DNA from 3 places in the Pseudomonas sp. GW821-FHT09C08 genome. Region 1 is predicted to be linked to each of the others. Evidence: riboswitches for the same ligand, from Rfam matches in the RefSeq annotation. Region 1 holds a riboswitch; each other region holds the start of a gene.
The links. Region 1 has a riboswitch for cobalamin ahead of cobO (cob(I)yrinic acid a,c-diamide adenosyltransferase). Riboswitches for the same ligand answer to the same signal wherever they lie in the genome.
Positions count from the first base shown of each region.

Region 2: another riboswitch for cobalamin. It lies ahead of cobW (cobalamin biosynthesis protein CobW); the one in region 1 lies ahead of cobO (cob(I)yrinic acid a,c-diamide adenosyltransferase).
Region 3: another riboswitch for cobalamin. It lies ahead of AC07OJ_RS01440 (CbtB domain-containing protein); the one in region 1 lies ahead of cobO (cob(I)yrinic acid a,c-diamide adenosyltransferase).

Region 1 covers NZ_JBWKPG010000004.1:415,551-422,913, forward strand. Annotated here, with positions in the region: gene hda (DnaA regulatory inactivator Hda) at 1-319, shown strand, start outside; gene AC07OJ_RS16550 (C40 family peptidase) at 533-1,162, shown strand; gene AC07OJ_RS16555 (C40 family peptidase) at 1,307-1,846, shown strand; gene AC07OJ_RS16560 (PQQ-dependent sugar dehydrogenase) at 1,890-3,203, opposite strand; cobalamin riboswitch at 3,303-3,566, shown strand; gene cobO (cob(I)yrinic acid a,c-diamide adenosyltransferase) at 3,646-4,257, shown strand; gene AC07OJ_RS16570 (cobyrinic acid a,c-diamide synthase CobB) at 4,254-5,645, shown strand; gene bluB (5,6-dimethylbenzimidazole synthase) at 5,642-6,292, shown strand; gene cbiB (adenosylcobinamide-phosphate synthase CbiB) at 6,289-7,197, shown strand; gene cobD (threonine-phosphate decarboxylase CobD) at 7,190-7,363, shown strand, end outside.
Region 2 covers NZ_JBWKPG010000006.1:291,443-298,805, reverse strand. Annotated here, with positions in the region: gene nfuA (Fe-S biogenesis protein NfuA) at 1-524, shown strand, start outside; gene cobM (precorrin-4 C(11)-methyltransferase) at 780-1,526, opposite strand; gene AC07OJ_RS22115 (cobalamin biosynthesis protein) at 1,596-1,988, opposite strand; gene AC07OJ_RS22110 (CbtA family protein) at 1,985-2,689, opposite strand; gene AC07OJ_RS22105 (CbtB domain-containing protein) at 2,701-2,889, opposite strand; cobalamin riboswitch at 2,987-3,194, opposite strand; cobalamin riboswitch at 4,046-4,244, shown strand; gene cobW (cobalamin biosynthesis protein CobW) at 4,338-5,399, shown strand; gene cobN (cobaltochelatase subunit CobN) at 5,403-7,363, shown strand, end outside.
Region 3 covers NZ_JBWKPG010000001.1:331,442-338,804, forward strand. Annotated here, with positions in the region: gene AC07OJ_RS01415 (peptidylprolyl isomerase) at 1-594, shown strand, start outside; gene AC07OJ_RS01420 (LysR family transcriptional regulator) at 645-1,622, shown strand; gene AC07OJ_RS01425 (LysR family transcriptional regulator) at 1,737-2,603, opposite strand; gene AC07OJ_RS01430 (DUF4865 family protein) at 2,697-3,236, shown strand; gene AC07OJ_RS01435 (CbtA family protein) at 3,238-3,966, opposite strand; gene AC07OJ_RS01440 (CbtB domain-containing protein) at 3,986-4,198, opposite strand; cobalamin riboswitch at 4,231-4,360, opposite strand; gene AC07OJ_RS01445 (histidine phosphatase family protein) at 4,397-4,987, shown strand; gene cobF (precorrin-6A synthase (deacetylating)) at 4,997-5,752, shown strand; gene AC07OJ_RS01455 (alpha/beta hydrolase) at 5,764-6,483, shown strand; gene AC07OJ_RS01460 (DcrB/PsbP domain-containing protein) at 6,550-7,104, opposite strand; gene AC07OJ_RS01465 (monovalent cation:proton antiporter-2 (CPA2) family protein) at 7,177-7,363, opposite strand, start outside.

The DNA.
Region 1 (7,363 bases):
TGGCCGGCGCCTGCTGATCGCCGCCTCGACGTCGCCGCGTGAATTGCCGGTGAAGCTGGCAGACCTCAAGTCGCGCCTGACCCTGGCGTTGATCTTCCAGATGCGCCCCCTGTCCGACGAAGACAAATTGCGTGCCCTGCAGTTGCGCGCATCCCGTCGCGGCCTGCACCTGACCGACGAGGTCGGACACTTCATTCTGACTCGCGGTACGCGCAGCATGAGCGCGTTGTTCGATTTGCTCGAACAGCTCGACCAGGCCTCTTTGCAAGCCCAGCGCAAGCTGACCATTCCCTTCCTCAAGGAAACCCTTGGCTGGTAGCCGGCCCTTTGTTTTCAGGACTTTCGGCAATTTCCAGGCGTCAGAAAACCCGCGTTTGGGCCGTTTTGGCCACGCGAAAGGCGGGTAAGGGGTGTTAAGGGCTTAGATGTCATAGTCCAAACAAGAAGTCACATAGATCACGATTGAATTTGCAAATCGATGTGATAGAAGGCATAGTCTCGACTTCTTTACATATCAGCCACGGTCGTGCCCATGCTAAATCGCTTCGCACCCCTCGTGCCTCTCGCACTCGTTACCCTGTTGTTTGGTTGCGCCTCCCACCCTCAACAGGTGGCAGAACAGCAAAAACCACAGGTTCAAAATCAGGCAAAATTCGTTGCTGCACAGTCTTCCACTGTTTATGAGGAAGAAGTGGCAACTGAAAAGGAACTGGCCGACTTCGCCGGCAACAAGCCTTACCAGCTTCCAGTCCTCGCCGACAGTATCCTCGAACGCGGCATGTCCCTGATCGGTACCCGTTACCGTTTCGGCGGTACCTCTGAAGCCGGTTTCGACTGCAGCGGCTTCATCGGTTATCTGTTTCGTGAAGAAGCTGGCATGAACCTGCCACGCTCCACGCGCGAAATGATCAACGTGAATGCACCGTTGGTCGCACGCAACAACCTCAAGCCCGGTGATCTGCTTTTCTTCAGTACAGCGGGTCGTGGTCGCGTCAGCCATGCCGGTATCTACCTGGGCGATAACCAGTTTATCCACTCCAGCAGCCGTCGCAGTGGCGGTGTTCGAGTCGACAACCTGGGTGACAGCTACTGGAGCAAAACCTTCATCGAAGCCAAGCGCGCACTCGCCATGGCCCCGACGACGGTTACCGCTAGCAAGTAAACTTAAAGTGATACTTGAAGTTTGACGTGTAAGCGCTAGAATCCCTGGATATTGTTGGAATCCGTTCGCGCGAGCTTTGCTTGCGCGTTCTGGTTTTCAGCGTTCGGCAGCGAAAGCCGCATCCAGACCAGGATTGTTCTGCACATGTCGACCTCGGCCCGCCTGATTCTCATTGTTTGCGCCGCGCTGCTCAGCGCCTGCGCCAGCCGTCCACCGCCGCCCGCTCCCGTAGCGGTGAAACCCAAGCCGGTGTTCAACTACTCCACACAGAATTTTTCGCCTGCTGCCGAAGATGTGCTCTTCCGTGCCTTGGGCCTGGTTGGCACGCCTTATCGATGGGGCGGCAACACGCCGGACTCAGGGTTTGACTGCAGTGGCTTGATCGGCTTTGTGTTTCGCGATGCGGCCGGTATTTCCCTGCCGCGTACCACCCGTGAGCTGATCGTGATGCGCGCGCAGGATGTCAGCGAGCAGAACCTGCAAACCGGCGACCTGTTGTTCTTCGCCACCGGTGGCGGTTCCCAGGTCAGCCACGCCGGGATCTATGTGGGAGAGGGCCGCTTCGTGCACGCGCCACAGACCGGCGGTACGGTAAAGCTGGATACCTTGTCCAAGGCGTATTGGCAGAATGCCTACCTGAGTGCCAAGCGCGTATTGCCAGGCAATCTGGCGCGTAACCCCTGACGGACCGTATCACTGTAGGAGCCGGCAAGCCGGCTCCTACCCATCATTTAGCGGCCGACACCCGCCACACCTTGTTCCCCACATCATCTGCCACCAGCAAACCCCCCTGCTGATCAATCACCACGCCCACCGGCCGGCCCATGGCTTTCTCATCCTTGTCGAGGAAACCGGTCAGCACGTCCACGGGCTGCCCCTTGGGCTGGCCAGCCTCGAACGGGACGAAGATCACCTTGTAGCCACTGTGCGGCTTGCGGTTCCACGACCCATGCTGGCCGATGAACGCGCCGTTGCTGAACTGGGCGGGCAGTTTGCTGCCCTCGGCAAACGTCAATCCCAGGGAGGCGGTGTGCGGGCCCACTGCATAATCCGGCGCGATCGCCTTGGCGACCAAGTCCAGGTTCTGCGGGCTGACGCGCACGTCCACATGCTGCCCGTAGTAGCTGAAGGGCCAGCCATAGAATGCGCCGTCCTTGACTGAGGTGATGTAGTCCGGCACCAGGTCGCTGCCGATTTCATCGCGTTCGTTCACTGCCGTCCACAGCTTGCCGCTTTGTGGTTCCCAGGCCATGCCGTTGGGGTTGCGCAGGCCGGAGGCGAAGATGCGGTGCTCGCCGCTGGCACGATCGACTTCCCAGATGGCCGCCCGGCCTTGTTCCGCTTCCAGGCCGTTTTCACCGACATTGCTGTTGGAACCGACGCTCACATACAGTTTGCTGCCGTCCTTGCTCGCCACCACGTTCTTGGTCCAGTGGTGATTGATGCTGCCGCCCGGCAGGTCGACGACTTTGGTGCCGGCCTCCTTGATCGCGGTTTCACCCGGTTGATAGGGGAAGCGCAACAGCTTGTCCGAGTCGGCCACGTACAGATCATTACCGACCAGAGTCATGCCAAACGGCGAATTGAGGTTTTCCAGGAACACCGTGCGCGTTTCGGCGACGCCATCGTGGTCGGCGTCACGCAGCAAGGTGATGCGGTTCGGGCTCGGCACAGCGGCGCCGGCACGGCCCATGACTTTCTCCATGACCCAGCCGCGAATACCCTTGGCGTCATCCGGCTTGGGTGGCGCGTTGGTTTCCGCCACCAGCACGTCGCCATTGGGCAATACATACAGCCAGCGCGGATGGTCCAGGCCTTCGGCGAACGCCGCCACCTGGGTGCCGGCAGCGGCGGTGGGCTTGGCGCCGTCCGGCCAGCCAATCGCCGGGGCGATATTCACGGTCGGGATCAGGGTCTTGTTTGGCTCCGGCAACTTGGGCGACGGCCCGGTGCCATCGGAGACCTGCAAGGTAGAGCTTTCCCCGCAGGCAGCGAGGGTGCCGGCGAGCATGATAAGCAGGGCGAGTCTGGTTTTGTGCATGGTGTTCTCCTTAATACCTGTAAGGGTAGAGGAGGCCGGCCGTAGGATGGTTCAAGTGCAAGGCCAGCTTTAATTGACGCTCCACCCCCAACCCACTAACCTTCGCGGCTTGTTCCAGGTGCTCTGTGACCCATGGGTCGACGGAGTGAAACAGGGAAGCCGGTGAGTGAGCGCACTTGTACACAGTGCTGCCGCGATTCCGGCGCTGCCCCCGCAACGGTAAATGAGTCAAGACGGTGCTTTTTGCCACTGTATCGCGTGCGATATGGGAAGGCGCGCTGTCGGCCTGTCCGAGTGCTCTCTTTATAAAGAGCCAGGGCGCCACTCATGAGTCCGGAGACCGGCCTGGTTCATCCAACAGCATCACGGTGGGCGATGCTTGGCTGTCTGTTTATCCTTTTTCCTGCCCGCCGTTTTTGTCCAGCCCCAACGGAGAGCTGCCATGACCGATTCCCCCGACCGCGACGAACGCCACCTGGCGCGCATGCTGCGCAAAAAAGCCGTGATCGATGAGCGCATCGCCAACTCCCCCAACGAATGCGGCCTGCTGCTGGTGCTCACCGGCAACGGCAAAGGCAAGAGCAGTTCGGCATTCGGCATGCTCGCCCGCGCCATGGGCCACGGCATGCAGTGCGGGGTGGTGCAGTTCATCAAGGGGCGCAACAGCACCGGTGAAGAGTTGTTCTTCCGCCGCTTTCCCGAGCAGGTGCGTTTTCATGTGATGGGCGAAGGCTTTACCTGGGAAACCCAGGACCGCCAGCGCGATATCGCCGCCGCCGAAGCCGCGTGGGCGGTGTCGCGCGAGTTGCTGCAAGACCCGTCCATCGGCCTGGTGGTGCTGGACGAGCTGAACATCGCCCTCAAGCACGGCTATCTCGACCTCGACCAGGTACTCAGCGACCTGCAGGCGCGCCCGCCAATGCAGCACGTGGTGGTGACTGGCCGTGGCGCTAAGCCCGAGTTGATCGAAATGGGCGACACCGTCACCGAGATGGGCATGCTCAAGCACGCGTTCCAGGCCGGTATCAAGGCACAGAAGGGCGTCGAACTTTGAATCAGCCCCGTCATTGCCCGGCTGTCTTGATCGCCGCACCGGCGTCCGGCCAGGGCAAAACCACCGTCACCGCCGCGCTCGCCCGTTTGCACCGCAATCTGGGGCGCAAAGTCCGCGTGTTCAAATGCGGCCCGGACTTTCTTGATCCGATGATCCACGAGCGCGCCAGTGGTGCGCCGGTGTATCAATTGGACATGTGGATGGTGGGCGAGCAGGAAAGTCGCCGCCTGTTGTGGGAAGCCGCCGCTGAGGCCGACCTGATCCTCATCGAAGGGGTGATGGGGCTGTTCGACGGCACGCCGTCCAGCGCCGACCTGGCGCGGCATTTCGGCGTGCCGGTATTGGGTGTGATCGACGGCACTGCGATGGCGCAGACGTTTGGCGCCCTGGCCTTGGGCCTCGCGCGTTATCAGCCGGATTTGCCGTTCGCGGGCGTGCTGGCCAATCGCGTCGGCACCTTGCGCCATGCGCAACTCCTCGAAGGCAGTCTCACCGAAGGCCTGCGCTGGTATGGCGCGCTGTCCCGTGAAACCGGGATCGAACTGCCGAGCCGCCACCTGGGGCTGGTGCAAGCCAGCGAGCTGAATGACCTCGACCTGCGCCTGGATGCTGCTGCGCAGGCACTGGGCAGCAGTTGTGAAGTTGCCTTGCCGCCGCCGGTGACCTTCGCCGCCCCCGAAGTGATCGAGGCCGAGCCGTTGCTGGCCGGTGTGCGCATTGCGGTGGCCCGTGACGAAGCGTTTGCCTTCACCTACGGTGCCAGCCTCGACCTGTTGCGGGCGATGGGCGCCGAGCTGCGCTTTTTCTCGCCGATCCATGACCGCGAATTGCCTGACGCCGACAGTCTGTATCTGCCCGGCGGCTATCCGGAACTGCACCACCAGGCGCTGTCGGAAAATACCTCGATGCTCGATGCCATCCGCGCCCATCACGCGGCCGGCAAACCCTTGCTCGCTGAATGTGGCGGCATGCTCTACCTGCTGGACTCGCTGACCGACGTCGACGGCACCCGCGCCGAACTGGTCGGCCTGCTGCAGGGCGATGCGGTGATGCAAAAGAAACTTGCGGCCCTGGCCCTGCAAAACGTCGAGCTGCCGGAAGGCGTGCTGCGTGGGCACACTTATCACCATTCCCTGACCAGCACCGAGTGGCAGCCGATTGCCCGTGGCGTCAGCCCCAATGGTGGGCGCGGCGCCGAGGCGGTGTTCCGACAAGGGCGTATGACCGCGTCCTACGTGCACTTCTATTTCCCGTCCAACCCGAGGGCGGTGGCGGCCTTGTTTGCGCCCGACCCTGAGGTGGCCAGCGCCGGCAAGCCGGCTCCCACCATTGACCGCGTTGAATCCCCATCCACTGTGGGAGCGGGCTTGCCCCCGATGCGGCCATGACCGACAACGCCTTCCCCCAGGCCGACCGCGACGCCGTCTACCGCGCCATCGCCGAGCGCCGCGACATGCGCCACTTCAGCGGCGGCAGCGTGGCCCCCGAGTTGCTGCACCGCTTGCTCCAGGCTGCACACCAGGCGCCGAGTGTCGGGCTGATGCAGCCGTGGCGCTTTATCCGCATCAGCGACCGCCAACTGCGTGGGCAGATCCAGCAATTGGTGGAAGAAGAACGCGTGCGCACTGCCGAGGCGTTGGGCGAGCGTTCCGATGAGTTCATGAAACTCAAGGTCGAAGGCATCCATGACTGCGCCGAAGTGCTGGTGGCAGCGCTGATGGATGATCGCGAGCGGCATATCTTCGGCCGGCGCACCTTGCCGGAAATGGACATGGCCTCGCTGTCCTGTGCGATCCAGAACCTGTGGCTGGCGGCTCGCGTCGAAGGGCTGGGCATGGGCTGGGTCTCGCTGTTCGAGCCCCAGGCCCTGGCCGACCTGCTGGGCCTGCCGCCCGGCGCGAAACCCCTGGCGGTGTTGTGCCTGGGGCCGGTGGCCGAGTTCTATCCGGCACCGATGTTGCAGCTCGAAGGCTGGACCGAACCACGGCCGCTGAGTGACATGTTGTATGAGAATGTGTGGGGAGTGAGTCAATGAGTGTGGCCTTGCTGTGTGTCGCCGCAGTGGCGCTGGATGCGCTGCTGGGTGAACCCAGGCGCTGGCATCCGCTGGTGGCGTTCGGCAATTTTGCCGGGCGTATCGAGCAACGTTTCAACAGCGGTGGCCGTGGCTGGCGCAGCCATGGGGTGACCGCGTGGTTTATCGCGGTGGTGCCGCTGACCCTGCTGGCGACCGCCCTGTCGTGGGCGCCGTATATCGGCTGGGTGCTGGAGATCCTCGCGCTGTACTGTGCCCTCGGCATGCGCAGCCTTGGCGAACACGTGATCCCGGTGGCCCAGGCGCTGCGCAGCGATGACCTGGAAGAAGCCCGCCAGCGCGTGAGCTACCTGGTCAGCCGCCAGACCAGTGAACTGGATCGCACCGAAGTTGCCCGCGCCGCCACTGAGTCGGTACTCGAAAACGGCAGCGATGCGGTGTTTGCCGCGCTGTTCTGGTTCGTCGTTGCCGGCGTGCCGGGCGTGGTGCTTTACCGCCTCAGCAACACCCTCGACGCGATGTGGGGCTATCGCAACGAACGCTTCGAACGCTTCGGCTGGGCTGCGGCAAAAATCGACGATCTGCTGAACTACATTCCGGCACGTCTGGTGGCGTTGACCTACGCAGTGCTGGGCAAAACCCGCCTGGCGCTCAAATGCTGGCGTACCCAGGGCCCGACGTGGGACAGCCCCAACGCTGGCCCGGTGATGGCCGCCGGTGCTGGCGCCTTGGGCGTGGAGCTGGGCGGCGCGGCGATCTACCACGGCGAGGTGCATCAACGGCCGCCACTGGGCGAAGGCCCGGCGGCGGATGCCGATTCCATCGACCGGGGCTGGCAACTGGTGCAGCGCGGCGTATGGTTATGGCTGCTGATCCTATGTGCGGGGGCGCAATTCTATGCTTGAACACGGTGGCCGGCTGCGCAAGGCGGCGATGCAGTACGGGATTGCCGAGGCTGATTGGCTCGACCTCTCCAGCGGCCTGGCGCCGTGGCCCTGGCCAATCCCCGAGATCCCGCTGCGAGCCTGGGCGCGCCTGCCGGAAACCGACGACGGCCTGGAGCAGGCCGCC
Region 2 (7,363 bases), on a different contig from region 1:
AGAACACCCCGGGTATCGGTATCCGCGTCTTTATTACCCAGCCCGGCACCCAATACGCCGAGACTTGCATTGCCTACTGCAAGCCTGGGGAAGAGAAACCTGAAGACACCGCGCTGGGGCTGAAAAGCTTCACCGCGTACATCGACGCCTTCAGCGAAGCCTTCCTCGACGACGCCGTGGTCGACTACGCCACCGACCGTATGGGCGGCCAGTTGACCATCAAGGCGCCGAACGCCAAGGTGCCGAACGTCAATGCTGACAGCCCGGTCAACGAGCGCATCAACTACTACCTGCAAACCGAGATCAACCCGGGGCTGGCCAGCCACGGCGGTCAGGTCAGCTTGATCGATGTAGTGGAAGACGGTATCGCCGTATTGAAATTCGGCGGCGGCTGCCAGGGCTGCGGCCAGGCGGACGTGACCCTGCGCGAAGGCATCGAGCGCACCCTGCTGGAACGTATTCCAGAGCTCAAGGGTGTACGCGACGTGACTGACCACACGCAGAAAGAAAACGCCTACTACTGAGTAAGGCGTTCACTGCGAACAAAAAAAACGGCGCCCCGTGAGCGCCGTTTTTTATGTTTTAAATTCAATGAGTTACGCTATCTACCTGACAAGTTAGATCAAGTGTGGGAGCGGGCTTGCTCGCGAAAGCGGTGTGTCAGTCGACTGATCTGGTGACTGGGGCAGCGCATTCGCGAGCAAGCCCGCTCCCACATTTTTGATTTATATTTTATTCAGTTAAATCAGTGTCTTATATTTGATTGATGAGGTTGAGCATTAAGGCCGATAAAGGTGTGCATGCCCAGCCCGATACAGCGACGACTCGCTGAAACTGTCACTCGCCAGCACCCGACCCACGACAATCAACGCGGTACGCCTGAAGCCCTTGGCGGCGACCTTTTCGGCAATGTCACTCAGCGTTCCCAACGCCCAATCCTGATCCGGCCAGGTCGCCCGGTGCACCACGGCAATCGGGCAATCGGCGCCATAGTGCGGCAGCAGTTGCGCGACGATTTTCTCCAGGTGATTGACCCCCAGGTGGATCGCCATGGTCGTGCCGTGTTGCGCCAGGCTGTCAAACGCTTCGCCGGCGGGCATGCTGGTTTTGTCGGCGTAGCGGGTCAGGATGACGCTCTGCGCAATGTCCGGCAGGGTCAATTCGGTCTCCAGCAGCGCTGCACACGCCGCCACCGCGGTCACGCCGGGGATGATCTGAAACGGAATGCCCAGCTCGCGCAAATAGCGGATCTGCTCGCCGATCGCGCCATACAGGCTTGGGTCACCGGAGTGCACCCGCGCCACATCCAGGCCATTGGCGTGGGCGGCCTTGATCAGGTCGATGATCTGTTCCAGGTGCAGTTCGGCGCTGTTGACCACCTGCTGCGCCTGATGGCCTTCCAATACCGCCGCCGGCACCAGCGAGCCGGCATAGATAATCACCGGGCAACTGCGGATCAGCCGCTGGCCTTTGACGGTGATCAATTCCGGATCGCCAGGGCCTGCGCCGATAAAGTAGACGGTCATGGTATTTCCTGTTTAAAAGCGGGCGTGTATGAACATTGTTCATGTTCAGGGCAGGCAATTATCGGGGTTTTAGCCTGCGCAGGCCAATGCAAAAGTCGCCTGGGCGTTTTTTCGGCGGGTGATCAGCAGGCGGGCAGGGCCGCTGGCGAGATGTTCGGCGAGGGCCAGGGCGGCGCTTTCGGCGACGCCATGACAGCCCGTGTGGGCGAACGCGACGGCTGATTTGTGGCTCAGCCGGTTTTCATACGCCGCCAGTTGGTCGGCGCTGAAGCACTGCAGCGGCAGCTTAAGCAGGCGGGACAGGGCGACCAGGCCCGGTTCATCCTGCCTGCGGTCGATGCTTGCCAGCGCAGTGATGCGCTGACGCTCGATCCCCCCTTCGGCGAGGGCGCTGTCCAGCAGGTCCAGCAGGGTGTGAACATCACAGCCGCGCTGGCAGCCCAGGCCGACCACCAGGGTCATGCCGAGTATTGATCGTCGCGGTTGCGGCGGAACAGCCAGGCGCTGATCAGGCCCAGGGCCAGCCAGAACGCCACGTTGGTCAGCTGCGAAGCGATCTTGAACTGCGCTTCCAGGGCTTCCGGGGCCAGCATCGAATGCACTTCCGGCTGCGGTGCGCCGATCACGTGTGGCACCGCCAGGATCGCCACGCCGAGGATTTTCAGCAGCCAGTTGCGACCGAACACGATCAGCGCAATGCCGGCCGCCGTCGAGGCCGCGGTGCCGATCCACCAGATCTGCCGTTGTGCGAGATCGGCAGCGGCGGTGCCTGGCAGCTCAGGCGGCAGGCCCAGGGTCGGTGCCAGTACGAAGGTCGCATAACCGGCCAGGCCCCACAGCAGGCCTTGAGCGGTGCGAGTAGGCGCGCGCAAGGTGTAGAGGCCGGCGAGCATCAGGGCAAAACCCACGGCAACAACCAGGTTGCCGCCGGTGGTGGAGAGCACGCGTTGCCAGCCGTCTTCCGGCTCCCAGGCCTCGGCGTCGTGGCTGTGGGCAGCTGCGCCGTCGGCATGTTGATGTGCCACTTCAGTAGTGGCCGGGGCGTTTTCGAACGTTTCCGCCTGCAAAATCAACGGAGCTACCCAGAAACTTTGCAGCAGGGTCAGCAGCAGGGCGGCCAGGAGGCCGGTGAAACCTGCGGTTTGCGCAATACGCTTGATCATGTCGGCAGGTCTCAGTGGCACGGGAACGCGGCGCTGTGGCGAGTATCGTGGGCAGCGTTGTGCACTGCTTCGATGTGCGAGAAACCGGCGAAATACACCAGGCACGCGCCGAGAATCGACGCGCCGATGGCGGCGGTCAGGCGTTGGCTCAGGGTGGCGGAGCTGCTGGCGGTGTGCGAGGTGCTGCTGATGATCGACATGGCGCGTCCCTTCTGGGTGTCAGGGTGAAACGAGCGCATGAAAACCCCGCGAGCCAGGCACGCAGGGTTCTGAACAGCGCCCGCCCACCGCGGGTTTGTTATCTGATTTTTTCGGGCCGGTCTCCGGGCTTGCGAGGGGGCTCCTGAGGGGGAGTCCTGAAAGCGTCGCCTTCCCATGCCCTTGGCACAGTGGATCTGACGCTTCGCTCGCTTACCGTTGCGGGGGCAGCACCGGACTCGTCATGTGATGACTCACCGGTTTCCCGTTTCACCCTGTGAGGGGCACCCGAAACAAGGTGTGTAGGAGAGCATGGGGGTGGGAGGGGAGTCAAATCGGTTGTGGGGGCATATCCGTTATTTGGGTAACGGCCGCCTATGGTTCCGCCCTTACGGCGGGTCACTTTTGAACAGCGCAAAAGTAACCAAAACGCTCTTGCCCCAACACTCGGCACCTCGCCTAGGCTCGGTGTGCCCTCACTCAGGCTTGAATCCGTGGGCCGCCGCAATGGGCCATCCCTGGCCCAGTGCGGCTAACCCGGCGTCCTGCCGGGTTGCCCACGGATTCAAACCTGCGTTCGGCCAGCGTGTTTAATGGGGCGCCTAGGATCAAGATCAAGGTCAAAAGCGGCTCGCTTCGCATCGTGGATGCGCTTTTTGATCTCTGTAGGAGCCGGCTTGAACGCAAAAAATGCGTGTGCGCCGCGTACATTCTGATGTTTCCGCGTCATCGTTAACGACCATCGCAGGCAAGCCAGCTCCCACAGGTTGACCGAGTTCGAGATAAGAATCCGGTCGGCTTTAAGGCCGCCGCGCTTTTGCTTTTGCTTTTGATCTTGATCTAGGCGCCCCATCAAACACGCTGGCCGGAATTCGATATTGATTTGGGGGGTAAACCGGCAGGGATGCCGGTTTAGCCGCCCCGCGCCATGGATGGCGCGTGGCGGCGGCCCCCCAAATCAATGTCGGATTACGGGCACACCGAGCCTAGGCGAGGTGCCGAGTGTTGGGGCAAGAGCCCTTTTGGTTACTTTTGGGGCTCTTTTCCAAAAGTGACCCGCTGTAAGAGCGGAACCATAGGCGGCCGTTACCCCAATACCGGATATGTACACCACAGCAACTCAACCCATCCCATCATTGACCATCCCCCCACCACTGCGTAGCCTTGCACCCTCGAGGTTCTTCAGCCCAGGCCGAAGCTAAGAAGGGAACGCGGTCCAATCCGCGGCTGCCCCCGCAACTGTAAAGGGTTTATCCGACTGCCACGCCACTGCCACCAGGCGGGAAGGCGCAGCCGGCGCCGGTCGCACGACCCGCAAGCCCCAAGCCAGGAGACCTGCCTCGCAACCGATTTTCCACTTCAACCGGGCGGGGTGATCCGGTGACGAAATCTGCCGCTGCGCGCCGCCGCAGGGCCTATCGTCCCGTATGCCCGCCCCAAAGGGCATCCGATGAAAACACTGGCCAAACTCCCCGTCACCATCGTTACCGGCTTTCTCGGTTCGGGCAAAACCACGCTGCTGCGCCATATGCTCGACAACGCCCAGGGCCGTCGCATTGCCGTGATCGTCAACGAATTCGGCGAGCTGGGCATCGACGGTGAAATCCTCAAGCAGTGCTCCATCGGGTGCACCGAGGAAGAAGCCAATGGCCGCGTGTATGAGTTGGCCAACGGCTGCCTGTGCTGCACCGTGCAGGAAGAGTTCTTCCCGGTGATGCGCGAACTGGTCGCCCGTCGCGGTGACCTCGACCATATCCTCATCGAAACCTCGGGCCTGGCCCTGCCAAAGCCGCTGGTGCAAGCCTTCCAGTGGCCGGAAATCCGCAGTGCCTGCACCGTCGACGCGGTGATTACCGTGGTCGACAGCCCGGCCGTGGCCGCCGGCACCTTCGCCGCCTTCCCGGATCAAGTCGACGCGCAGCGTAAACTCGACCCGAACCTGGATCACGAATCGCCATTGCACGAGCTGTTCGCCGACCAACTGGCCAGCGCCGACCTGGTGATCCTCAACAAATCCGACCTGATCAGCGCGGAAGACCTGGCCCGTGTGCGCCTGGAAGTCGCCGAAGAACTGCCGCCGGCGGTGAAGATCATCGAAGCCAGCAGCGGGCGCCTGCCGCTCGACGTGCTGATCGGCCTGGGCGCCGGCTCCGAAGAGCACATCGACGGTCGCCACAGCCACCACGATCATCACCACGAAGGTGAAGACGATCACGACCACGATGCGTTCGACTCGATCTCCATCGACCTGCCGCAAGCCGACGAAGCGCTGCTGCTCGACGCCCTGACCCAACTCGTGGTGCAACACGGCATCCTGCGCGTCAAAGGCTTCGCGGCGATCCCGAACAAGCCGATGCGCCTGCTGATCCAGGGCGTGGGCACGCGGTTCGACAAGCACTTCGACCGCGCCTGGGCGGCCGATGAAGCGCGCATCACGCGCCTGGTACTGATCGGCCAGGAGCTGGATGCGGCTGGCCTCGAAGCGCAATTGCGCGCTGCCCTCAGCGTTTAACCCATGCACCTGCTCAGGACCCAGCCCGGTGGTTTCGTCTCGGACGACAATATTGCCGACCTCGGACAAACGCCCGCCGAACTGGTGATCCTGTGCAGCGGCGACTCCAGCCTGGCGCTGCTCGCCGAAGCCGCCCAGCAGTTGCCCGAGGATTACCCCAGCTTTCGCCTCGCCAACCCGATGCAGGTGCAGAACCATGCCTCGGTCGACCTGTACGTCGACGAGGTGCTGCGCCATGCCAAGGTCATCCTGATTTCGCTGCACGGCGGCATCGGCTATTGGCGCTACGGTATCGAGCGCCTGGTGGAGTTGGCCGAGCGCGGCGTGCAACTGATCCTGGTGCCGGGGGATGATCGCCCCGACCCGGAACTCAGCGGGCTGAGTACCGTTGGGGCGGCGGAACGCGACCGCCTGTGGCACTTCCTGCGCCAGGGCGGCCTGGGCAACGCGCTGGATTTCTACGGTTGCCTGGCGAGCAGTTACCTGGGCCGCAGCTACGCCTGGAACGAGCCGCAAACCCTGCCGCGCACGGCGATTTATCACCCGCACACTACCAACCCGCGCCTGAATGACTGGCAGGCGGATTGGCGCGCGGAGTGGCCGGTGGCGGCGGTGCTGTTCTACCGCTCGCACCTGCAGGCGGCCAATACCGGTTTTATCGATGTGTTCTGCCAGCGCTTGCAGGCGGCGGGTCTCAACCCGTTGCCGATAGCGGTGGCCAGTTTGAAAGAGCCCGGCTGCCTGACGGTGGTCGAGGACCTGCTGGACGAGGTCGGCGCGGCGGTGATCCTGAACACCACCGGCTTCGCCCAGTCCAGCCCGGAAGCCCCGCACCTGCGGCCGTTTCGCCGCAATATCCCGGTGATCCAGGCGATCTGCGCCCAAGACAACCAGCCCGGCTGGGAAGCCAGCGAGCAAGGCCTGGGCCCGCGCGACCTGGCCATGCACATTGCCTTGCCGGAGCTGGACGGGCGCATCATCAGCCGGCCGATCAGCTTCAAGGACCTCGCCTGGCGCAGTGAGCGCAGCCAGTCGGACGTGGTGTGCTACCGCGCCGCGCCCGAGCGCATGGATTTTGTCGCCGAACTGGCCCGGCGCTGGGTCGTACTGGCGCGGGTGCCGAATGCACAAAAACGCATCGCGCTGATCCTCGCCAACTACCCGACCCGCGACGGCCGTATCGGCAACGGCGTGGGCCTGGATACGCCTGCTGCTGCGCTGAATATCCTGCGTGCCCTGCACGCCGAGGGTTATCCGCTGTCCGCTGAGTTGCCGGAGAACGGCACCGCGTTGATCCATGAACTGCTGGGCGGTGTCACCAACGACCTCGACAGCCTCGACCTGCGCCCCTGCCATCAAAGCCTCGGCCTGGATGATTACGAGGCGATGTTCAACCGCCTGCCCGAGGCCAATCGCCGGGCCGTGCTGGAGCGCTGGGGTACCCCGGACCACGATCCGATGTGCCGCGACGGGCGCATGATGATCGCCGGCCTGCGCCTGGGCCTGACCTTCGTCGGTATCCAGCCGGCGCGCGGTTACCAGGTGGACGCCAGCGCGGTGTACCACGACCCGGACCTGGTGCCGCCTCACGGCTACCTCGCGTTCTATTTCTGGCTGCGCCATACCTACGGCGCCCATGGCGTGATTCATGTGGGTAAGCACGGCAACCTCGAATGGCTGCCGGGCAAGGGCGTGGGCCTGTCGGAAAACTGCTGGCCGGACGCGCTGCTGGGGCCGTTGCCGAATATCTACCCGTTTATTGTCAATGACCCGGGCGAGGGCGCCCAAGCCAAGCGCCGCACCCAGGCGGTGATCATCGACCACTTGATGCCGCCGCTGACCCGCGCCGAGACCTATGGGCCGTTGCGTGACCTGGAATTGTTGGCGGACGAGTACTACGAGGCCCAGCTGCTCGACCCGCGTCGGGCGCTTGAGCTGCAAAAGGACATCCTCAAGTTGGTGCG
Region 3 (7,363 bases), on a different contig from region 1:
CGCGCCGCCACCGAGCATATCGTGTTCCGCGACTACATGCTCTCGGTCAGCCAGGTACCGGCGGACTACCCCAGCGCGGCTGAACTGCAGCAGGCCTACGACAGCGGCAAGGCGCAATGGGTGACGCCGCCGCTGTACCGGGTGAGCCAGATTTTCCTCGCGGTGAATGACCCGCAAAACCTCGACACGGTGCGCCGCCAAGCCCAGGAACTGAGCCGCCGGGCACAGGCCGCGCCGGGGGATTTCGCCGCCCTGGCCAACCAGTTTTCCCAGGACCCCGAGACTGCTGCGCGTGGCGGTGATTCGGGCCTGCAGCCATTGCAGCAACTGGTGCCCGAGGTGCGCGGCGCGGTGTCGCGGCTCAAGGTCGGCGCGGTATCGGACGCGGTGCAGAGTGCGGCGGGCTTTCATGTGCTCAAGCTCACCGGCCAACAGCCGGCGCGCACCGCCAGCCTCGACGAACTGCGCGAACGCCTGACCCAGGCCCTGCGTGCCCAACGTCAGGAACAGATCGCCAAGGCCTACCTGGAAGGCATGCTCAACACCGCGACCTTGAGTATCGACGGTGCCGAGTTGAACAAAGTGCTGGAGTAACCCGCGACCACCCGCATTGGATGCACCGACCGACAGACAGGGAGTCTCACATGGCATTACTGGAACCGTCCGGCCAACAAGGGCCTTCAACCTATCGCGCGCCATCCGAGTCACGTGGCGCCTGGCTGGCCCTGGCCGCCGAGATCGATCCGGAGGTGGCGCGCTACTTCCTGGTCAGTGCGCGCTGCGGCTGTTTCATGCAGGCCGCGCGCAGCTTGAATATCAAGGCGACGCTGCTGCGCAAGCGCCTGGCGCAACTGGAGGAGCACCTGCGCCATGCGTTGTTCAGTTATCAGGGCAACGGCCTGGTGCTCAGCCGCGACGGCTTGCAGTTGCAGGCCCAGTTGGTGGCCCTGGCCCACGAGCGGCGCCTGCCGGTGCTGGAACAGCCACTGATTCGCCTGGCGGTGGCCGAGCCGATCCTGCACGACATCCTCGGCCGTGACCTGATTGCCTTGCTGCGCCGCAACGCCAGCGTGCGCCTGGAGATCATCTCCCTCGACAGCCAATTGTCCCTGCAAGCAGTGGACGTCGATGTGGTGGTGTGGCTCTCCGACACCGACGGCCCGGTGCCCGGCCCGAGCTTCGCCACCGAACCGCCACGGGCCCTGGCCCGCCTGGAATATTTGCCGCATATCGCCAAGCGCTATTCGCGCCTGACCACGCGCCCGGACAGTGTCGACGACCTGAATGACTACATGCTGGTGCAATGGCAACCCGATGCACAGGTCGACGCCCTGCAGCCGTGGAACCAAGTGGTGGAGCAACGCCTGGCGGCGGTGGTGCAGGTGCAGGCTTATTCGCTGATGCTGGAGATGATCCGCTGCGGCGCCTGCATCGGTTTGCTGCCGCACTACATGAGCAGTTTCGACCGTGGGCTGGTGGCACTGCCGGGGTTGCTGGCCGACAGCATGCAACGCCAGGTGTGGCTGGCGGTGAATGCGCAGGTACAGCATGCGCAGGCGGTGCAGATGATTGTCGAGTTGATCGTCAGCACGTTTGAAGGGCGGCGGGAGTGGTTTGGCTGAGTGTTTGTCCGTTGTCCGTCCAGCGGCTGCTGGCGGTCGCGCGCTCACAGCGGGTGTGCCTGGTGGATCGAGGTGCCTGCATCGCAGGCAAGCCAGCGCCCACAGAAAGGCTGATCAGCGTTGCAACACGCCACGAAAGGTCGCACTCAGGGCCCGCAAGGTTTCCCGCGAACGCGTGTCGCTGATGCGGCTATGGAGCACCACCTCACTCACGGCCAAGGCCGGCAAGCCGTATTGCTCGCTCACCTCTACCGCTCCGGCCGGGGCCACGCGGTGGGCGAGGGCAGCGACGCCCAATCCGGCGGTGACTGCCGCACCCACGGCCATCACCCCGCCACCGACAAATACCTCGGTCCAGTCGATACACGCCGCATCCAGCGCGCGCGTCGCCAGGTGCCGCACGCCGCAGGGCGTGGCCATGGTTGCCATGCGCAGCGGCGTGCCGGGGCGGTGTTGCCAGGTGGGCGCGGCGAACCAGCCAAAGCGTTCCACCGCCAACACTTCGCCGTCCTGACGCTCGCCCTCATTGCGCACGATCACCGCGTCCAGCTCATTGCGGTCGAAGGCGGCCACCAGGTCGCGGGAGGACGCGATACGTACTTCAAGGATCACCAAAGGGTCATAGGCGGCCAGGCGGCTGAGCCAGGTTGGCAGGTCGGGACCGGCCACATGGTCGCTGATGCCGATCACCAGGCGCCGGGGCGCTTGGCTGCCCATATCGCCCAGTGCGCGTTCGTGGGCATTGAGCAGGGTGCGCGCGGCGACGATAAAGTGCTCGCCCTGCGGTGACAGCCGCACATGGCGCGGCGTGCGCTCCAGCAAGCGATAGCCCAGGCGTTCTTCCAGGCGCTTGAGCTTGAGGCTGATAGCGGCCTGGGAGGTGTCGAGGGCTGCGGCGGCGCGGGTGAAACTGGCGAAGTCGGCGACCAGCACAAAGGCCTGCACGGTGTCGATATCCAGCGGTTTTGGCGCGTCAGTCATATCCAATCCTTATCGCACATATATCGGCTGATATCTTGTTGAAATCATCGGCGCTGCGCAAGCTCAACCCTCAGCTTGCACGGGAGCTTTTTCATGTTTGCCAAACAGTATTCACACCGCTTGCCTGCCGACTACGACATGGTCGTGATCCGCCGCCGCGCCGCGCAATTGGGGCCGTTGTGGGATCACGCCGAGGGGTTGCTGTTCAAGGCGTTTATCGCCCGGGAGCACGCAGGCAAAGTGTATGCCTCGGTGTATCTATGGTCCGACCCACTGCAGGCCGCCGATTTTCTGCTCGGAGAGCGCTTTCAGAAGGTGCTCGACAGCTTCGGCCGTCCGTATATCGAGAGCTGGTTGCCGCTGGATGTGCAACGTGGGCCGGCGCAGACCGCGCTGAGCCTGTACCGCGAGGACTGGGCGTTGGAACCGGGGGCGGACAGGGCGGCGATCCTGGCCGAGGAGAAAAGTCGCAACCAGCAGTTGGCGGATAGCGGCGACACCTTTGCGGTGTTCCTCGCGCTGGATGTGCAGGCCTGGCGACTGGTACGGATCACCTTGTCGGCCAAGGCGCTGGAGGTGGACCATCCCGGGACGGGCTACCAGGTGTTTTACCTGGCCCATCCCGGGATTTGACTCAGGAGTTGAATCGGGCTTTTGGCTGGCTGAGCTTGCGCTCGGCCACCGCTCCGAACACCAGGCCCAGGGTGGTCCACAGCACCAGCTGGATGCCCAACGAGGCCACGCGGAATTTCCACAGCAGCACGGCCGAGAATTGCTCCGGCACTTCGTTGATCACCGGGAACAGGCTGCCGGCCACTGCGACGATCACGATGTACAGCGCCACGCCGAGGATCGCGCCGCTCCACACGCCACGGCGGGCAATCAGCTTGCGCGCGGCGTTGATCGCGATCACGGCCGCCGCCACCGACACCAGCAGCATCAGGAAGAACAGCTTGGTGCGCTGTGCAATGGTCTGCGGGTCCCCCACCGAAGGCGGGTTGGCCGGGTATTTGAGCCCGGGCACCAGGATCAGCGTCACAAAGGCCGCCAATGCCAGCAGCGCCGCCAGGCCGCGCGGGCCGACCTTGCCGATGCGGCCCAGGGCGTAGGCGAACACCAGGGCGAAGAGGCCACCCAGGGACACGCTGTAGACCACCACGCCGGTAAACAGGCCGAAGGTACTTTGCACCTCGCGGCTCACCAGTTCTTCTTCCGGCGCATCGCCGTGCATTTGTGCCATCTGGTCTTCAAAGGCGATGGCCTTGTCGATCTGCGGCTCGCCGAAGGCCTTGGCGAAACCGAAGGCCAACACGCCGGCGAGCAGGCCCACCAGCATCCCGCGTACGAGTAATTGCCCTGTCATGGTGTGTCTCCCTTATGAATTAATGGCAGGGGAAACCCAGCAGGTGGCGACCGTCGTGCACAAACTCGTGCACGTACATGCCCTTGAACACCGCAGTGGCGCCTTGCTCGGCACCGACGAAGTAAATCGCCAGCATCAGCAGCAGGCCGCCGAAGATCGCCCAGGGCAGGATTTCGCCCAGCGGGATCGTCGGCACATAGACATCAGGATGGGTTGCAGCAGTGTTAGCCATGAGAACCTCCAGGGATGACGCGTCCCGAAATGGATAGCGAAGGGGCTGAAACAGGGTCTGGCTTACGGCTATTGGGCCGAATACAGTGGCGCGACCGCGCCGGAATCGAACCGGCTTCCTCTTTCATGTTCGTTGTAACATGTTGAAACAACTTTGCCAGTCTACGCTGACTGCGCGCTGAAACAGAGTGAAATTGTGATGCAGGCCACCCGTCTGACCCTTATCTGCCATGCCATCACGCCGCTGCAAAAGCAGGGGCGCTTTCCCGATGACGAATCGGTGGCGATGGACTGGCAAGCTGCCGCGTCATCGCTGGCCGGGCGCTACCCGAAAAACCTGCGCCTGCTCTGCGCCCCCGAGGCTCGCGCCCGGCAGACGGCGGGTTTGTTCGGCAGTGCGCCGGTGATTGAAGAAGCCCTGCGCGATGGCAACTTCGGCGATTGGAAGGGCCAGGCCATCAGCCAGTTGGATCATGGCCAGTTGCAGGACTGGATGACCAACAGTGCCAGTGCGCCCCACGGTGGCGAGTCGGTCGAGCAGATTTGCGCACGCGTGGCGCAGTGGATGAAAACCCTCGAAACACAGCCTGGGCACGTAGTGGCTATCACCCATCCCTTTGTCATCCGCGCCGCGATGCTGTACGTGTTGCAGTTGCCCGTCGCGATGTTCTACCGGATCGACGTCGAGCCACTCTGCGCCACCGAACTGCGCTTCAACACTGTCTGGCGCCTGCGCCTGGAAACTCACGCCTGGCCGCATGAACATGGCAAAATCCACGCCCCGCACTGAGAGCAACCCATGAAACGCATCCTGATCATCGGCATTGGCGCCGGCAACCCTGACTACATCACGATGCAGGCCGTGAAAGCGCTGAACCGCACCGACGTGTTTTTCCTGATGGACAAGGGCCAGAGCAAGGACAAGCTGATCGACCTGCGTCGCGAGATCTGCGAGACCTACATCACCGAGCCCGGCTACCGCTTCGTCGAGGCCGACTGCCCCGAGCGTGTGCGCGGGGATATCGACTACACCACGGCCGTACAGGACCTCAACCGCGACAAGCAGGCGACGTTCGAACGCATGATCAATGAGGAAATGGCTGACGGTGAAGTCGGCGCTTTCCTGGCCTGGGGAGACCCGGCGCTGTACGACAGCACCATTCGTATCCTGCAGGCGATCCTCGCCAGTGGCCGCTGCCACTTTGAGTTTGAAGTCATCCCCGGCATCACCAGCGTGCAAGCCCTGGCGGCCCAGCACAAGGTGGCGCTGAACCGCATCGGCAAGTCCGTCGAAATCACCACCGGGCGCCGTTTGGCCGCAGGGCAGGCGAGTGATGCCGATACCCTGGTGGTAATGCTCGATGCCGAAGATTCCTACCGCAGCGTGGCGGATCAAGGCCTGGATATTTATTGGGGCGCCTACCTGGGCACGCCGGATGAAATCCTGATCAGCGGCAAGGTCAGCGAAGTGGCTGGAGAAATTGAACGGGTGCGCAAGGCGGCGCGCCTGGAGAATGGCTGGATCATGGACACTTATTTGTTGCGCAAACCCTGAGGTAACGTCCCATGCTCAAACTGTTTGCCCTGGCGCTGGCCCTGGTGGCCGGTGCCGCCCAGGCCGATACCAGCCTGCATACCGATTTGCCGCTTTCATACCTGGAACAGACCCAGGGCGATGCGCGCAACCAGCCACTGGTGATTTTCCTGCACGGGTTCGGCAGCAACGAGGAGGACCTGTTCGGCATCAAGGACGCGCTGCCCTCCACTTGGACCTACCTGTCGGCCCGTGCGCCGATGCCGGTCGACCCGCATGGTTTTCGCTGGTTTACCAAGACCCCGGGCGACGGCGAGTACAACGGCGAAACTGCTGATTTGCAGCGCAGCGCCAAACTGCTCGAAGACTTCGTGACCCAGGCCACCGCCAAATACCACACCCAGAGTGACCGGGTGTTCCTGGTCGGTTTCAGCCAGGGTGCGATCATGTCCTACGAGGTGGGCTTGCGTAAGCCTGCGTTGGTGCGTGGGATTGCAGCGTTGAGTGGCAGCGTGTTGCCGGTGCTCAAGGCCGAGCTGAAGCCGGATGAACGCCTGAAACAGCTGGCGATCTTTATCGGCCACGGCACCCTGGACCAGGCGCTGCCGTATACGTCGGCGACGCGCGCGAATGAGGTGCTGACGGGGTTGGGGCTGACGCCGGAGTTTCATGGCTATCCGGGCATGCCGCATACCATCAGCGAGGCGGAGGTGCAGGACCTGAAGGTTTGGCTGGAAAAAAGCCTGAACTGACGTTGGCTAAGTGTGGGAGCTGGCTGGCCAGCTCGCACATTTGTTGGTGATGTCAGGAAGATCGGCTCACTTGCCGCCGGTGATCTGCTTCACCAACTCCGCATGCCCCTTCACATCATCGGCCCGCGAGATGGCCTGGATCACCAGCAAATGGTTGCCCGAACCGCCGAGGAAAGTGGAGTTCAAGGTCTTGCCGCCGCCCTGGGTGGCGGTGCTGTCCACCTGGCGCAACCCCAGGCCCTTGAACGTGAGTTTCTTCTCGCTGAGTTTCTTGAAGTCGGGCAGTGCAGCGGTCTGGTCCTTGACGAAGCCGGCCACGGCGCCGTCGAGGAACTGCGTGTCGTTGTCCTGGATGGTAACTCCGTCGTTACGCACGGTTTCGGCGACGATCACCACGCTTTTCGTGGTCTGGTTGGCGTACATCGTGCCTTGGGTGTCGGCGGTGCCATCTTCGGCCTTGCCGGCCGGCAGGGTGTCGGCGACGTAGGCCTTGGGCAGGCTGAAAGTGAACTTACCGCCCAGGGTGGAGAGGGTTTGCGTGGCAGGCTTGGCAGCAGCGAAGGCGCTGCCGGCGGTAAGCGCAAGGGCCAGCAGTACGGCGGTCTTGGTGAAAGTGGCCATGAAGCGCTCCAGGGATGAACGAAATTGCGGCATATTCTGTCAGAAATTTCGCAATATCGTTCATCCGAAGCCTTACACCTTGTCGGACTCCTCCTCGAGCCGATCCATCTCAAACAGTCGCGCCAGTTCTGCACGGGCTTCCTGGGCGGTCTGCATGACCTTGGCCGCATCGTCGTACACCGCGTGCTGGGCGGCGAGGACTTGCAAGTCGTGGTTTTTGAAACGGGTGATGCGCGCATCGGCCTGGGCCTGGCTCAAG